Regions from separate parts of the Paenibacillus hexagrammi genome, predicted to be linked through region 1. Evidence: predicted binding sites of a transcription regulator. Region 1 holds the regulator's gene; each other region holds the start of a gene.
The links. Region 1 encodes Rex, which represses fermentation and respiration genes when NADH is low (regulators of the CRP and FNR family bind a similar motif). Its sites were predicted from a motif close to TTGTGAAATATTTCACAA; they were not measured.

Region 1 (3,132 bases):
AGAGATGCAGGAAGTGCTTGAAGTTCAGAGTTTAGTAACGGATCTCGGCGGTACCTTGAAGGAACTTTATGAGCATAGGGACGCTCTGCGTTTTTTCATGAAGATGGAGGACGAGAGCTACGTGTATTGGATGGAAGCGGGGACATATGCCAAGAGCAAATCGCTGCAGCTGATTAGTGTCCCGACCGATGTTAGCCATTTGCTGCAGGAGCATTTCTTTGAGAATAAAGACAGTATCATTCTTACATCTGCCACCTTGTCAGTAAATAAATCGTTTCAATATGCCGCAGACCAGCTAGGTCTCCAGATCCCCGAGGGCGGGAACGAGGGCAAACTGAAAACGGTCCAGCTGCCTTCTCCGTTTAATTATAGAGAGCAAGCGTTGGTTTGTATTCCCAGAGACTTTCCGACGATTAAGGGACCATCAGGCGACGCTGTATTCACGCAAGCGTTGATTGATTCCCTGTGCCAGGTTGCCCTGGTCACCAAGGGCCGTATGCTGGTGCTTTTTACTTCAAATAGGATGCTTAAACAGATTCACGCAGGCATGAAGGAACGCTTGAAGCCGCATGGCATTACCGTACTTGGTCAAGGAGTTGACAGCGGCAACCGCAGTAAGCTGACCCGAATGTTTCAAGAAGACCCTTCTTGCGTGCTGCTGGGCACTAGCTCATTCTGGGAAGGCGTCGATATACCGGGAGATGCGTTAAGCTGCTTAGCAATCATTCGTCTGCCGTTTCAGCCGCCCAATCATCCGCTGGTTGAAGCGAAAAGTGAGAATTTGAAAAAACGGAATGAAAATCCTTTTATGAAATTATCCGTCCCGCAAGCCGTGATTCGCTTCAAGCAAGGTTTTGGCAGGTTGGTTAGACGTGCAACGGACAAGGGAATTGTTATTATTTATGATACCCGCGTTATCGATACTTATTATGGGAAGTATTTCCTATATTCACTGCCGGGGCCTAAGATCGAACATATGACAACGGAACAGATGCTTCCAAGAATTAAGGAATGGATGGGGGAGGAGCAGCGATGAAGTCGCAAAAAATTTCCGAGGCTGTCGTTCGTCGTCTGCCGATTTATTTACGATTTCTTAATGAACTCGCGATGAAAAATATTATGACCGTTTCCTCGCAGGATTTGGGACACAAATTGGATCTCAATCCAGCTCAAATTCGTAAGGATTTGGCGTATTTCGGGGAATTCGGCAAAAAGGGCATCGGCTATGATGTTGCTTATTTGATCGAAAAAATCCGCCAGATTCTAAAGTTGGATCGCCAGCTTCAGGTTGCTCTTGTCGGAGCTGGCAATTTAGGTCGAGCCCTTTGCAATTATAATACGTATCTCAGAAACGATATGAAGATTGTAGCTGTTTTTGACGCGATGCCGCAGAAGACCGGTGAAACCATTAATAATCTTACGGTGCAGCCCATGAGTGAAATGAAAGAAACGTTGGCCCGATTAGGGGTTAGAATTGGCATTATCACGGTACCGGCTGCAGAAGCGCAAAATGTAGCGAATCAATTCGTAGAGGCTGGCATTGAAGCGATCTTAAATTTTGCCCCTGTTATTATTAAAGTTCCTGGTGAGGTTCGCGTGCACCATGCGGATTTTACAACAGAGCTGCAGAGCTTGGCCTACTACCTGGATTAATTACCGAGCAATCGGAATCTTAGGCTCATAAAACATGAAGACCTCCATCGATGCCTTTTCAGGCGACGAAGGAGGTCTTTTTTCAGATGTTAGGAAAGTTATTCCTTATGTTAAAACAATTTGAAGAGTAAAAAGTAGATGATGTACGATAACGCGATACTAATCGGAATCGTAATAACCCAAGTAATTACCATACGACCGACAGTTGCCCACTGGACTTCATGGAACCTCATCACACTTCCTGTTCCGATAATTGCGGAAGAAATGACGTGGGTTGTGGACAAAGGCATACCTAAGTGCGTGGATACCTGAATGACAATCGACGAAGTCAGGTCGGAAGCGAAGCCGTTGATTGGCTCGATTTTAATGATTTTACGACTGATTGTTTTAATGATTCGCCATCCACCGATGGAAGTTCCAAGACCCATGGCGATTGCAGCAGCAAGTTTTACCCACAGGGGTACATCCAATGTGCTTTGGAAATTTCCAGCTACGAGAGCGAAAACGATAATACCCATTGCTTTTTGCGCATCGTTACCACCATGGGAGTAAGAAAGAAGTGCAGCCGTGATAACTTGTAATGTACGAAAAGTCCTGTTGTATTTTGATCTCGATTTATTGCCTGTCCATAAAACCAGATATTTCAAGAAAAACATGACTAGCAAGCCGACGCCGAATGCTACGATAGGTGACAGCACCAAAATGATGATAATTTCGGTGAAACCGCTCCAATTCACGGAATGATAGCCGGCACCAGCGATGACCGCACCTGCTAGTGCGCCAATTAAAGTATGGGACGAAGAAGATGGAATGCCGAAGTACCAGGTTAATAGGTTCCAAATAATCGCAGCCAACAGGGCGGCGATGACAATCTCGATGCCATGATCAATCGTGGCGGGGTTGGCAATTTTACCCCCTACCGTCTTGGCAACCTCCGAGGAGACAACCGCACCTAGAAAGTTCAGAGAGGCTGCCATGATGACAGCGACTCTGGGGCTGAGAGCCCGAGTCGAGATAGATGTAGCGATCGCGTTTGCCGTATCATGAAAGCCATTGATAAAATCAAATAGCAGTGCGAGCGCCACAATGATGATGAGATAGGTTATCATGTTATCCTCCTAGCGCCGATCCTCAAGAATAACGAAGAACGACACTTTCCAGAATGTTGGCGACATCTTCACAGGCATCTGTAGTTTCTTCCAAACGTTCATAAACTTCCTTCAGCTTGAAGTCTTCATAGATATCTTTTTTAGCTAAGAAAATTTGACGGATGCCTTCTCTCATGAGACGATCCCCGTCATTTTCCAAGCTGTTGATGGCAACCGTATGCTCCGAAATCTGCATATATTTTTTCCTTGCCAAAAGCTTAAATGCATCCAGCATATGCTGACATGAGTCAACAATGACAGCTGAAAAGTCGCGCATGAACTGATCTGTATAAGTCAAATTTAAATAGTCAAACCGAGCGATCGTAGCTTC
Region 2 (3,132 bases), 1.5 Mb from region 1:
CCAATAGCCCGAGCCAAAATCGATAGAACCAAGAATCGAGTAAACGAAAATGAATACCCACAATATCGTAATCGCCAGCGTTACATCACTCATTACCGCTCACGCTCCTTCTCTGAGCAGCTCCGGAACTACAGGATGCCGCTTAAAATAGACCCACATGACCACGGAGGTGATGACCAGCAGCATCGCATAAATCGAAAGAAACAACACGAACAGCATGCCCAGTCCTTCCGCTTTGGTCGCGGCTTCAGCCGTTCGTTGAACATGATAAATCGTCCACGGCTGTCTCCCGGTACAGCTGAAAATCCAACCCGTTTCGATGCCGATCATGGAGAGCGGTCCCGATGTCACCAATACCCAAAGCAGCCAGCGCGGATACTTGCGCTTAAGAAGCAGCCTATAAGCAAGAGGACCGAAGGACAATACGATGAGCAGCGATCCGATGCCGACCATGGCATTAAATAAAGTGTGAATGTAAAGCGGCGGCCACTCGTCTCTCGGGAATTCGTTCAATCCGCGCACGACACCGTCAAAGTGATTCGTCGCAAGAAAGCTTAGCGCCCATGGAATTTCGATACCTCCCCGCACACTTTGGGTTTCTTCGTCTACGTTGCCGCCGATCGCCAGAGGCGCGTAGGTACGCGTTTCGAACAGACCTTCGGCTGCAGCGAGCTTTTCCGGTTGATGATGATGGAGCATCTGAGCCGTTTCATGTCCCCCAATGGCAGTTATAAGGGACATGATCCCTCCCACCAGAAGGGACAGAAACAGACTTTTGCCATGATAACTGCGCTCTTGGTCTGACTTCCTCTTGCTAAGCAGCTTGAACGCGCCAACCGAAGCAACGGCGAATGCCCCTGTCATGTAAGCTGAACTCAGCACATGAAGCGAGGTGATAAAGAAGCTTGGATTCATCACCGCCGCCCAAGGATCGACATCCGTAATTTGCCCATTTACCAGGTTAAAGCCCCGAGGCGTATTCATCCAGGCGTGTACGTTCGTAATCAGTACAGCCGAAGCAGATGCGCCGATCGCGACGAAGATTACACTCACGATCCGCATCCAAGGGTGAAGCCTGTCCGCTGCGTATACATAAATGGACATGAACAGAGCTTCCAGGAAAAATGCCCAAATTTCCACCTGGAAAGGAAGCGCGATAACCTGACCCACGTATTCCATAAATCCCGGCCACAGCAGCGCCAGCATGACACCCACGATCGTACCGGAAGGAATCGCTACACCTAGCAGAATGGCAAATCCTCGCGTCCACCGTTTGGCCATAATCGCAAAATCGGGATCCTTGCTGAATTGAAATAGAAGCTCGGCTAGTACAATGAGAAGAGGAATCCCCACTCCCAGCGTGGCAAAAATAATATGAAACGCCATCGAAGAACCGAACAACGAACGTGCCATCATGACTGTATCCATTCAGAGTCACCTTTTTCCAAAAATTGATCCCTCGTACTTTGTGAAAAAATGGATAAAGTTATGCGCCGTTCAGCATTTTGCTGCATATTTTGTTGTCCGATTTCATCTCTTTGTCATAATTGTGAAGCATTTTGTTGAATCTGCGACTTAAATCTTGTTGTTCGTGAAACAATTTGTGCCTACTGCCATTTTTCTTCTGATTTTTGTCATAAGAGCGTACCGACCCTGCATAGAATTAAAGATCAACAGCCCCGAGGTGATCAACATGGTGAAAGAATCAATGACGCTTGGACAATTCATGATTCGTCCGCAGAAGCCCAGCCGGACCCGTAGACCCGTATTGCTTATCCGCATCCCTGGCGGTAAAAAAACGGCAAAGCTAATTCGTTATGTATTTACTTAAGATTTCCTACAAGTACACATATTTTGCGGAAAAAGCCTAGCAGCCCTATTGGGTAAAATGCTAGGCTTTTTGTCAGTCGTGCGCGCAGCCTCAGATACCCATGCCGCTAAATGCAGCACCATCAGATGATGAATATTCAAGGGATAGACTAGGAGTATGACTCCCCTGATAACTGCTCCTCTGTCTGCTGTTTATTTTCTCCTGTATGCTTGCTGATGTGAAAGTGAATAGCAGGAAACAGACAAGGAGTGTTATCTATGGAAGCTTTATTCGATCCGCAAAAAACAGCCATCGTCGTTATTGATCTTCAACGGTGGATTGGCAGTAACTATGCCCCCCATACCGCCGAACAGGTTGTAAGTCAAGCCGCTGCCATGGTACAAGCTTTTCGGGAGAAAGGCTCGTTTGTCGCTCTGGTACGAGTGTCCACCAAGGATGTGAAGGATATGCCCAAACCATTACTGGATCAACCTCTCCCGCCCATGAACCTCGTGGAAAACTGGGACCAAATTGTACCGGAAATCGGCGTCATGGACACCGATCATGTCGTGACCAAGAGGCAATGGGGTGCCTTCTACGGCACCGACTTGGATTTGCAGCTTCGCCGCCGCGGCATTGATACCATCGTACTGTGCGGCATTGCCTCTGGTATCGGCGTTGACACGACTGCTAGAGAGGCCTTCCATCACGGTTATAAAGTTATCTTCGCCATCGATGCAATGACGGGCTTTACAGCACGTGAGCATGAGCATGTTCGCGATGTCATCTTCCCGCGTCTGGGGCGAATCCGCACAACCGAGCAGATCCTAGCATGCATGAACCAATAGCAATACTCCTAACCATGACAAAAAGCCGGGGCATCTTGTAACGATGCCACCGGCTTTTGCTATACGTTGCTGCTATGATCACTTTATGATCCCAGTTAGATTTCGATATCCACAATCAAGCTGTCTTCTCTACCTACCTCACGGATATAGGCAGCTACTGCCTGATGTTCCGGATTAGGACCATAAGCCTCTAAAGCTGCTCGATCTTCAAAGCGCACGGATAACACAACCTGGTACCCTTTATTTTTTTCAGAGAAATTCAGACCAGCCTGAATGTCTACAATGCCTGTCAGGTGCGGCTTTAAAGCTTTGAATCTATCGGCAACCTCCTGCATTTGTTCCTGTGTCGTAGTCTCTCCGAACTTCACTAATACAATATGGTCAATCATGCTGCAGCCTCTTTTCATGGATAATTTCCGAATCCCTACCATTCTATCATACTTCAGCTTCAAAAAGGTTGATGATACTTTTCAT
Region 3 (3,132 bases), 3.0 Mb from region 1:
GATAAGTTTTGCGAAATATCGAAGTACCCCCGTGGGGAGCTCCTCGGGCAGGATCACCGGATTATTAATTCTTCCTACCATGATAAAGAATTCATGTCCGATTTATGGAGAACGATATCCTCGGGCCGGGTTTGGCGCGGAGAGATCAAGAATAAAGCCAGGAATGGAACCTACTACTGGGTGGATACGACCATTGTTCCTTTCGTGGATGAACAAGGGAAACCTTATCAGTATTTGGCGATTCGTAACGAAGTGACGCAGCTTAAGCGTGCGGAGGAAGAGCTGAAGCTTTTGATGGCACAGGTATTGCAGATTCAGGAGGAAGAACGGAGGAAGTTCTCGCGCGAGCTGCACGATGGTATCGGGCAGAGCTTGTTCTCGCTGCTCATTCAGATGGATCGGCTGATTGGTGAAAATCCGCAATCCGAATTGGGTGATCTCCGCCAGCATGTCTCCTCGATCATCGAAGAAGTTCGCAGTCTGGCATGGCAAATTCGTCCGTCCGTTCTGGATGACCTGGGCGTCGTTCCTGCGATTCGCACCTACATTGAAAACTATACGAACCATTACGGTATCGCGGTCAAGCTGGAGAACAGCCTGCGCAAGCGGTTGGGTGCTGTAGAGGAAACAACGATTTACAGGGTCATACAGGAGGCACTTACGAACATCGCCAAGTATGCGGATGTCTCCGAAGCGGAGGTTGCCGTACGGGATATGCAGTCGTATATTGAAGTGCAAATCAGAGATCAAGGCAAGGGCTTCGAAAGGTCGGGCAGTGCAAAAGGAGTCGGGCTGCTTAGCATGGAAGAGCGGGCCAAGGGCATCGGCGGCAAGCTGGATATTGCTTCAGTGCCGGGCCGGGGAACAACGGTGACTCTAACGATTCCGGCAAAATAGAGGGTGAGCTTCGTTAGCTAACACCGTCCAGATTAGATGTTGGAAGGTCTCGTCTCCACAGTAAAGTGGGGAGGAGGCCTTTTCGTATTTTTCTTTAGGGAAAACCCCGCATACTTTGTGATTTTTTTCACTTACAATCCTGCAAGCATCGTCTACAATGGATCCAAAGGCGTACGAGTGTGGCATGCAAGAAGGAGAACGCGCAGTACGATAAGGGAGGGGACGGCTATGGGATTCATGAAGCAGGAGGAAATATGGGAACATTCCGTAGAAGCGGGTTTGAGAAAGGTTCATCTGCCTATTCGCAGCCAGCTGGTGTTAGGATTTCTAGGCGGAGCGTATATCTCGCTCGGCTTTCTTCTGTATATACGGGTCAGCGCCGCTGTTCCCCCTGCATGGAGCGATTTCGGAGGTGTACTCGGTGCGCTCTTCTTTCCGCTCGGGTTAATTGCCACCTTGCTCGCGGGAGGAGAGCTGCTGACCGGGAATATGATGGCCGTTGCCGCTGCCTGCTTCTCAGGCCGTCTGGGGCTGCGGCAGCTTATGCTCAATTGGCTGATCATTACGCTTGGTAATTTTGCAGGGGCATTATTCGTTGCTTATATGTTTGGACATCAAGCGGGGCTGACCGAGCATGGCATCTATCTCGCCAAGCTGGTCAAGATTGTTCATGCCAAGACGGCGGAGCCATTCCTCCAGGCCTTAATATCGGGAATCGGCTGCAACTGGCTCGTCGGTCTTGCGGTATGGCTCTGCTATGGCGCTAAAGACGGCGCGGGCAAAATCATTGGCATCTGGTTTCCGACGATGGCGTTCGTCGCTATCGGCTTCCAGCACGTAGTCGCCAATATGTTTATCATTCCGGCCGCAATATTTGCCGGGCAAGCGACGTGGCTGGAGTATTTGAATAACTTCGTTCCTGTATATATAGGCAATGCGCTCGGAGGTGCGCTGTTCGTTGCAGGGTTGTACCGGTTAGCGGATCGGAAGCTGTGGACAGGGGCATCACCCAGTTCACTGAAATCCTCCTCCTCCACCAAGTCCGTTTCTCATATTCAATCCGGATCTTCCTCGTCCCATTTGCGGGAGTAAGCCTTTTTGGTTGCCCAGAAGGTCAGCCCCAATACGATAATAAGAACGATGACAGCTATGATGATGGTACCTACCATTGTTGCAGCACTCCTTTCTTCTAGATTCCTTGTTGAATCACCATTCTATTACTATAACGGAATAGGATGAACAATTCCAAAGCTTTTGTTGGAGAGGGAACTGAGCTAGCCGTACCAAGCTTGCTCTCCTTATATCTTTATACGCAGAGCAGCGTCATGAGCAACCGACGAACGATCGACGACCGACCTACACACGACCGACGCACGTTCGTTGCACGAATAACCACCTCCGCTCAGTGTGATAAATCTCACGGCTGATGTCTGCGTTTGCTAGTACATTGAGAGAGAAGGGAGATTACATCTCCAATTGCTGTTAGGCGATAACAACCTGTCAGAGGCAGCCGATATCGCTTTTTTTCAAAACTAGTGAGCCTTCATTGCCTCGTTATCGACAGTCACCAGCTTTGCAACACTTTAAATGAAATTGTTGAGGAGGAGCAAGCATGATTACATGTGAATGCTGCAAACGGACGGCAGGTCAGGGGGCTTTCGGGTCCAATTGGCTTTGTGAGGATTGTAGAGTCGGTGTGGTGCGTAAGAAAATAGGGAATCTTTCATCTGGCGGACATACTGCTGCAGGTAATTCTCCGCATGGGGTCCAGCCTGACAGGGAGCAAGGCACCCAGCTTAAGAATGGTAATGGCCTCGGTATGGACAGACAGTAGTCCTAATATGCGGCAAATGGAGCTGATGCGTGAAAGCAATTTGCCCAATGGCAAATACAGTTGATGGATAAGAGCATTGAGCGTAGAACCTCGAGCGGTTAAGAGAAGTAAATAAACCAAGGGGGCAGGGGAAGCTTGAATTCTGCATGCAGGGCGAGTAAGATGCGTAGTAAGAATGCAACAAGGACGTGAATACTCGATGCTGCAAGCGAACCAGTCAACCCTCAAGCAACCCTCCTTTACAAAATATTGGGTTTCGCGAACGCTCTCTTCCACCTCATTCCAAATGCTCTCCGTCGCCATCGGATGGCAAATGTATCAGATCACCCATGATGCTTTCAGTCTGGGTCTTGTCGGTCTGGCGCAGTTCGTGCCGATGGTCCTGCTGACGCTGATCGTCG
Region 4 (3,132 bases), 1.6 Mb from region 1:
AAAAGACGCACTCGTCCCCGTGGCATGCGTCTTTTTTGCTGCAGGTGTTTTCATAAAATATACAAAGTTATACATGACGACGTGTGATATACTGCTCCATAGAAAATACGCCTTGTAAGGAGCTGCTTGAAAGTGAAAATGGTATCCTGGAACGTGAACGGTTTGCGTGCTTGCGTGAATAAAGGCTTCAGCGACTACTTCATGCAAGCGGACGCGGATATATTTTGCGTTCAAGAAACGAAGCTGCAAGAAGGACAAATTGACCTGAACTATGAAGGCTACTTTCCATATTGGAACTATGCCGAGAAGAAAGGCTACTCCGGTACAGCCGTGTTCACCAAGCAGCAGCCGATCTCCGTCCGGTACGGCATCGAAGAAGACAGCGAGCCCGAAGGACGAATCCTGACGCTTACATTTGAAACATTCTACTTCATCACCGTGTATACACCCAATGCGAAGCGCGACCTGTCCAGGCTGCCATACCGACTAGAATGGGAAGACCGCTTCAGAGCTTACTTGAACCAACTCGACGCAGTGAAGCCGGTCATTGTCTGCGGCGACCTCAACGTCGCGCACCAAGAAATTGATATTAAGAACGCGAAAGCTAATAAGGGCAACTCGGGCTTCACCGAGGAGGAACGCTCCAAAATGACCGAGCTGCTCCAATCAGGCTTCATCGATACATTCCGCCATTTTTACCCTGATCGAGAAGATGCCTATTCCTGGTGGTCCAATATGCCAAAGGTCAGAGAGCGCAACGTTGGTTGGCGCATTGATTATTTTCTCGCTTCATCACGCTTGGCACCGTATTTGACGGATGCGGGAATCGATGCCCATGTGCTGGGGAGCGACCATTGCCCGGTAATTTTGGAGCTTGATTTCTCTAAAACGGTTCAATAGCAGCTTGCGAATTCTCCTCTGGCAAAAGGGACATACTTTACCTGTAAACCTATGGATCCGACGTTCGAAATCATGTCCTTCTAACCGCTAAATTGGACATTCCTAGAAAGATTAGCACTGAATGCGGTTGCAATTATGAACTTTTCATGTAAAAGTCACGAATTAGCAATATTTTCTTTTTAATTTTGCTGTCAAAAGTTGTAGAATATGAAATAAGCAATAAATTCCGGTTGGGTCATGCAAGTGGTCGTAGTTTGCGCAAGAAACATGCAGAGCCATGTAGACTAAATAGAACTCGCTCGCATGCTGCAATCTATTATGTGAAATATGTTACAACCTCTCGGGAGGAACCTCTTTTACATAACGCAACTTGACAGCGCCGGATCTCACAATACAAAGGAGGACTTTCTCGCATGCCACAAACACCTACGCTTCAAGAGACAACGCTTGTCGGGGAAACAAAGACAGTAGACGTACTGGACCAACTAATGAAACCTGAGGTACAACAGTCCCTGACCGTACTCGTGGATAATTTGCCAAAACTGGCTGAAATGGTCACCGTACTAACGAAAGCTTACGATTTTGCTCAAGGCATCGCTACGGACAAAGTGCTTATCAATGATTTCGCTCAAGGCATTGGCGAATTTGTCAAGCCTGTACAAGAGAAAGCTAAAGGGATCGCACAAGCAGCCATCGAAGCAAGCGAGCGTTCTCAAGCGGATGCAGGATCGACTGTCGGCCTCTTCGCTATGCTCAAAATGCTGAAGGATCCTGAAGTACAGAAGACACTTCGTTTTGCTCAAGCGTTCTTGAACGTATTGGCTGAACGCAAAAACTAATACGAACAAGAGGAGTATGGATATGTCTAAACACATTTTGATTCTAGGCGGCGGATACGGCGGTATTCTGACTGCTCTGACTGCACGCCAACACTTGAATGCATCGGAAGCCCGCATTACGCTGGTTAACCGTTTCTCTACTCACCAAATTATTACGGAGCTACACCGTCTTGCCGGCGGCACCATTGAAGAGCAAGCTGTCGCGCTTCCTCTTTCCAAGGTCCTCAAAGATAAAAACGTAGATATCCTGGTGGATACGGTCAAGGAAATCAAGCCTAACGACAAGCAAGTTGTTCTTGAGAGCGGCGCTGTACAATCCTACGATTTGCTGGTTGTTGCACTAGGCAGCGAAACGAACTATTTCGGTATTCCTGGACTGGAAGAAAACAGCTTCGTCCTGAAGTCTGCTGCTGATGCCAACAAAATCCGTCAACACGTGGAAGCTCGTCTGGATGCTTATAAGAAATCCGGAGACAAAGCAGACGCGACAATCGTTGTCGGCGGAGGCGGGTTGACAGGCGTCGAGCTAGTCGGCGAATTCGCAGATAAGCTTCCTGAAGTTTGCCGCAGCAAAGGCATCGACTTTAACGACGTTTCCTTGTACTGCGTGGAAGCTGGTCCTTCCATTCTGCCTGTATTCCCTAAGGTACTTATCGACCGTGCGGTTGAAAGCCTTGAAAAGCGCGGTGTAACGTTCTTGACAGGCGTTGCCATCACAGAAGCTACGAAAAATTCCGTTTCTTTGAAAAACGGTCAAACGATTCAATCCAACACCATCATCTGGACGGGCGGCGTGAAAGGCAATCCGGTTGTCGGCAGCTGCGGTATCGCGGAAGATCGCGGTCGCGCAACAGTGACTTCGACCCTGCAATCCACTTCGCATCCTGATGTATACTTGGCCGGCGACTGCGCGGTTGTATTCCCTGAAGGCGGAGAGCGTCCCTATCCTCCAACTGCTCAAATCGCTTGGCAAATGGGCGAAACCGTTGGCTACAACCTATCCGTCGCGATCAAAGGCGGCGCGATGGATACATTCGTGCCTGTCTTCTCCGGTACACTGGGAAGCCTCGGCCGTAAAGACGGCATCGGCATCATCGGCGGCAACAATACACAGCTGAAAGGCCTGCCTGCTACCATGATGAAGGAAGCAAGCAACATTCGCTACCTGTCCCACATTCACGGTATGTTTGCACTGGCTTACTAATTGCAGATTAACCTCAAGATCAGTTTTTCACTTTCGAGTGATGGACTGATCTTTTTTCTATTTTTTACATTCAAAAGGCGACTTCTACGGTGAGGTGTACCGTAAAAATCGCCTTTTTTCATAGAATGGTCTACTCATGTCTTAATCAGCGCATCTCGCTCGACAGCACCGGGCATTTTTTCCAGCCAC

Region 2: the regulator Rex is predicted to act here: its motif matches at 1,467-1,484, upstream of L0M14_RS07255 (cytochrome ubiquinol oxidase subunit I).
Region 3: the regulator Rex is predicted to act here: its motif matches at 1,013-1,030, upstream of L0M14_RS00850 (formate/nitrite transporter family protein).
Region 4: the regulator Rex is predicted to act here: its motif matches at 1,219-1,236, upstream of L0M14_RS07125 (DUF1641 domain-containing protein).

What each region holds. Positions count from the first base shown of each region.
Region 1 is NZ_CP090978.1:3,223,731-3,226,862, reverse strand. It holds gene dinG (ATP-dependent DNA helicase DinG) at 1-1,036, shown strand, start outside; gene L0M14_RS14455 (redox-sensing transcriptional repressor Rex) at 1,033-1,653, shown strand; gene L0M14_RS14450 (inorganic phosphate transporter) at 1,764-2,762, opposite strand; gene L0M14_RS14445 (DUF47 domain-containing protein) at 2,785-3,132, opposite strand, start outside.
Region 2 is NZ_CP090978.1:1,702,350-1,705,481, reverse strand. It holds partial or broken gene L0M14_RS07260 (cytochrome d ubiquinol oxidase subunit II) at 1-93, opposite strand, end outside; gene L0M14_RS07255 (cytochrome ubiquinol oxidase subunit I) at 100-1,428, opposite strand; gene L0M14_RS07250 (hypothetical protein) at 1,694-1,831, shown strand; gene L0M14_RS07245 (hydrolase) at 2,089-2,658, shown strand; gene L0M14_RS07240 (Dabb family protein) at 2,754-3,047, opposite strand.
Region 3 is NZ_CP090978.1:178,200-181,331, forward strand. It holds gene L0M14_RS00845 (PAS domain-containing sensor histidine kinase) at 1-897, shown strand, start outside; gene L0M14_RS00850 (formate/nitrite transporter family protein) at 1,126-1,989, shown strand; gene L0M14_RS00855 (hypothetical protein) at 2,510-2,731, shown strand; gene L0M14_RS00860 (MFS transporter) at 2,907-3,132, shown strand, end outside.
Region 4 is NZ_CP090978.1:1,667,229-1,670,360, reverse strand. It holds gene L0M14_RS07130 (exodeoxyribonuclease III) at 133-900, shown strand; gene L0M14_RS07125 (DUF1641 domain-containing protein) at 1,314-1,739, shown strand; gene L0M14_RS07120 (NAD(P)/FAD-dependent oxidoreductase) at 1,762-2,943, shown strand; gene L0M14_RS07115 (DUF3231 family protein) at 3,078-3,132, opposite strand, start outside.